Regions from separate parts of the Lysinibacillus sp. NPDC048646 genome, predicted to be linked through region 2. Evidence: riboswitches for the same ligand, from Rfam matches in the RefSeq annotation. Region 2 holds a riboswitch; the other holds the start of a gene.
The links. A riboswitch is a leader RNA that binds a small molecule or an ion and turns the genes downstream of it on or off. The one in region 2 is predicted to bind glycine.
Positions count from the first base shown of each region.

Region 1: linked by a shared signal. The riboswitch ahead of ACQKII_RS17110 (amino acid permease) and the one ahead of gcvT (glycine cleavage system aminomethyltransferase GcvT) in region 2 are both predicted to bind glycine.

Region 1 covers NZ_JBNNLZ010000017.1:80,968-83,377, reverse strand. The annotation lists gene ACQKII_RS17110 (amino acid permease) at 1-1,038, opposite strand, end outside; glycine riboswitch at 1,197-1,273, opposite strand; gene ACQKII_RS17105 (tetratricopeptide repeat protein) at 1,540-2,410, shown strand, end outside.
Region 2 covers NZ_JBNNLZ010000003.1:31,299-33,708, reverse strand. The annotation lists gene ACQKII_RS04690 (shikimate kinase) at 1-339, shown strand, start outside; glycine riboswitch at 484-576, shown strand; gene gcvT (glycine cleavage system aminomethyltransferase GcvT) at 782-1,885, shown strand; gene gcvPA (aminomethyl-transferring glycine dehydrogenase subunit GcvPA) at 1,911-2,410, shown strand, end outside.

The DNA of each region.
Region 1 (2,410 bases), on a different contig from region 2:
TAATAGCGCACCTATCGATACGACAATTGCAGAGACAATCAGTGCATTACTTGGTACACTGTTTTTATTTAATTTTGCAAATGAAGAGGATGCTTGCTTATTGCTTCCAAGATTAAAGAGCATGCGACTTGTAGAGAATAAGCCACTATTGCCAGCAGAAGCAGCTGATGTTAGCACGACAAAATTAATAATACCTGCTGCAATCGGAATTCCAGCTAACGTAAATACTTGCACGAATGGACTGCTTGCGGCAGACATTTCATTCCAAGGGTTGATGCATAAAAGAACAAATAAAGCACCCACATAAAAAAGTAAGATTCGTAATGGGATTTTGTTGATGGCAGATGGAATGTTTTTTTGTGGATTTGCTGTTTCAGCAGCAGAAACACCCACTAATTCAACCCCTACAAAAGCAAAGACCACCAGTTGGAAGGCCATTAGGAAGCCGTACATTCCATTAGGGAAAAGACCACCATGTGCCCAAAGATTTTCCATAGAAACGGTACCCGCATTTGTTTGGAAACCAGTGAATAGCATGAATAATCCAATAATAATAAGTGCAACAATTGTCACCACTTTAATAAGCGCAAACCAGAATTCTAGCTCGCCAAATAGTTTTACTGTCAATAAATTTAAAATTAATAATAGTACTAAACAGCCAACTGCTGGTACCCACTGTGGAATATCAAACCAATATTGTGTATAGACACCAACGGCTATAATATCCGCCATAGCTGTCATAATCCAGCAGAACCAATATGTCCAACCAGTGACATAGCCTGCCCATGGGCCGATATATTCTGTGGCGAAATCAGTGAATGATGTATAACCCGTATTTGATAATAATAGTTCACCTAGGGCGCGCATCACAAAAAATAAGGCAATTCCGACAATTAGATAGGCGAAAATAATTGAAGGTCCTGCTAAGGCGATGGCTTTTCCTGATCCCAAAAATAAGCCGGTGCCTATTGTACCGCCAATAGCAATTAATTGCACATGACGATTTTTTAATTCACGTTTTAACTGTTGTTGTTCCACGTTAACCCCTCCAAAGATGCGTAAAGCTATGACTGGAAAATAAAAAAGAGACTAGTGGCGACACTAGTCTCGTAAACGTCAGAATAACAAATACCATTTGAGGATGTTAAAAAATAAATTGAACATTCGTGTGGTATAGCTTTCGTGGTGAAAGTTTGTATTACTCCTCTGTCCTTTTGCCTGAGATAGTGAACCCTTCGGCGACGCATATTGCGCTCTCTCCAGAAATGCTCCTGCTATAGTTTTATCCATAGCATTCATTGCACGTATCGTCGTAATGACAATACATTATTTTAAGATATTATACATCCTATCAGTGCTAACGCTATTATTCAAGTATAAAAAATTGTCTGTTTTCAGAAAAAAGAAAAATAGGGTGCTGGTTGATGAATTATTTACACAATGTAGTATTTTTAGACATACTAAAAAAGCTGTAATTTGCTGCTTGGCTTGCCTGGTAGTATGCTTTATATATAATAATTTTCCATAGGAGGTGATTGGATGAAACGAGTGAAGGAAGCTGCGAGGTTATTGGCAAAAGAAGGGGAAAGCGAGCAAGTGAAACGATTATTACTGCAAACACTTTCTGAAGAGAGTAGTCTTGTAGCTATTCATAATTTAGCTGAACTTTATAAAGAATATGACGAGTATGACAAGGCATTTATCTATGCAAAGCAGGCTGTAGCCATGGAACCTAAATCATATTATCCATATGCACTACTCGGGGAGTTATATTTGCGAAAGGCAGACGATTATTCAGCACAACAATTGCTGGAAAAAGCCTATGCCCTGTATGAGTCGCCTGTTGTAGCACATAATTTAGCATGTATCTATAAAAAACAACAAGAATTTTCGAAAGCTGCTACATATTTCATTAAATCCTATGAAACGGAGAATTATGGACTTATGAATGCTGTGGAATGTTTTGTTTTAGCTGAAGATTTACACAACGCAAAAAAATGGCTTACAGTTCTTGAAAGTGAGCAGGAACGTTTTATTGGGGAAGTTGAGATGGGCGAGTTATACGCACGGATTGGCCATTTTAAAGAAGCGGCGGAGTGGTATGCAAAAGGTTACATGCAGTATTCACATACAGGGGAATGGGTAGTTGATTATTTATGGGTCCTTCATCAATTAGGTAATGAATCTCAATTGAATACTGTTTTGAATGCCTTTATAGTTGAAATAAATAGGGAATTAAAAGAATTGCCGGTAGATGCGGTAGAGTTTGAGTGGAATGCCGGAGAGATTGAAGAAAAAGAATTAAGACTAAGAGCAAATATGGAACGTGCTAGAAGAGCGCATAGGCAGCTAGAAATTGTTTCAAATAATGGAATATATATGGCTTCACGCTGTTTTACTTTTTTCTGCC
Region 2 (2,410 bases):
GAAACAGAATTTTTGAAAAATTTCCGAGACGAAGCTTGTATTATTTCAACAGGCGGCGGTGTGGCCGTAAATAAAGAAAATAGAAAAATAATGAGATGCAGTGGACTCGTGTTCTTTTTAGATGCGACATTCGAAGATATTTACAAACGAATACAGCATGATCAAAACCGACCCCTTGTACAAAGTTCAACGAAGGAAGAGTTAGAGGAGCTGTATCACTACAGAAGAAAATTTTATCGTGAAGCAGGACATATACAGGTTCTGACAGCAGGTAGAACAATCCGCAATATTCTAGAGTATTTAGTATTTCAAGTAAAAAGACTAAAAGGCGAACGATGATATTTAAAATTAATGACAACGTTCGTTTTTGGAGTTAATTTAAAAAATGTTTGCCTTTTCAATACAATCAATGTTAGGATATAGACTAATAAGGTAACTTAAGTACATTGAATACTAAATAGTACCAAGATGATTCTTGGGCGGATGATTGTGCGGGGAGAGCGCGTATAGACGCCACCGAAGGAGCAAGTAGCTAAGGGCTATGAATCTCTCAGGTAAAAGGACTCGTACAAGACGCAACTCTGGAGAGAGCTGTAGTACAACAGCCACCAAAGGGGAAAGCCTACTGATTGGCAATCAAGAAAATGCGAGTCAGTCTGGTGTAACTTTCAGGTGCAAGGACAGAGAATCCCGAAAAGGGGTTCGTCTGTCTTTTTTTATGTCGAAAAACAGACGAACTACTACTAGTAAAAATGATACTAACAATAAGGAGGCAATACTAATGACGAATGAATTAAAACGTACACCTCTATTCGACGAATACGCAAAGTTTGGTGGTAAAACAGTTGACTTTGGTGGATGGGAACTACCGGTGCAATTCTCTTCTATTAAAGAAGAACATGATGCCGTGCGTAATCGTGCAGGCCTATTTGATGTGTCACATATGGGAGAAATTTTTGTAACAGGTCCTGAAGCGCTAAGTTTTTTACAAAATCTTTTGTCAAATGACATTTCAAAAATTGCTACGGGTCAAGCGCAATACAATGCAATGTGCTATGAAGATGGTGGCGTTGTCGATGATTTATTAACGTATAAATTAGCTGACAATCATTATTTATTATGTGTCAATGCAGCGAATATTGAAAAAGATTATGACTGGATGTTGGAAAATCAGAACCAATATGATGTCACAATCGACAATCAATCGAATGCTTATGCGCAAATTGCCCTACAAGGTCCATTAGCAGAAGAGGTTCTTCAAACATTAACAACTACTGATTTAAGTGCAATTAAATATTTCCGCTTCCAAGAAGACGTTGAAATTGCTGGACACAAAGCTTTAGTTTCTCGTAGTGGTTATACAGGAGAGGATGGTTTTGAGCTATATGGTTCTCCTGAAGATATTAAAGCACTTTGGGGCAAAATCTTAGAGGCCGGTAAAGACAAAGGTGTTGTGCCAGCAGGTTTAGGCTGCCGTGATACACTTCGTTTTGAAGCGGGCCTTCCTCTATACGGTCAAGAGCTATCAGCGACAATCTCACCGCTTGAAGCAGGAATTGGATTTGCAGTGAAATTAAATAAAGATGACTTTATTGGTCACGATGCATTAGTTGCACAAAAAGAAAATGGGTTATCTCGCAAGATTGTTGGGATTGAAATGATCGATAAAGGGATTCCACGCCATGGCTACAAAGTGTTCAAGGACGGCGAGGAAATTGGTGAAGTCACAACAGGTACACAGCTTCCTTCTTCTAAACGTAATGTTGGTCACGCATTGATTGACAGTCAATTCACAACTATCGGAACAGAATTAGAAGTTGTAATTCGTGGTAAGCACTTAAAGGTAGTAACAGTTGCAACACCGTTTTACAAGCGTTCAAAATAAAATTTGAAAAGAGGGACCTACATTTATGAAACATCGTTATTTACCAATGACGGAGCAAGATAAACAAGAAATGTTAGACGTAGTTGGCGTATCCTCAGTTGAAGAATTATTCGAGGATATCCCAGAAAAAGTACGTTTCAAAGGCCTTTATGACATTAAAGAAGCGAAATCAGAATCAGCACTGTTAAAAGAATTAACAGCACTTGCTGCGAAAAATAAAGATACCAATGCCAACGTATCATTTTTAGGAGCAGGCGTTTACAATCACTATAAACCAGTTATCGTGGATCACGTAATTTCTCGTTCAGAGTTCTATACAGCTTACACACCTTACCAACCAGAAATTTCACAAGGGGAATTACAAGCAATTTTTGAATTCCAAACGATGATTGCCGAATTAACAGGTATGGATCTTGCTAACTCTTCTATGTATGACGGAGGTACTGCACTAGCTGAAGCAGGTATGCTTGCAGCAGGTCATACACGTCGTAAGAAAATTTTAGTATCTGAAACGGTTCACCCTGA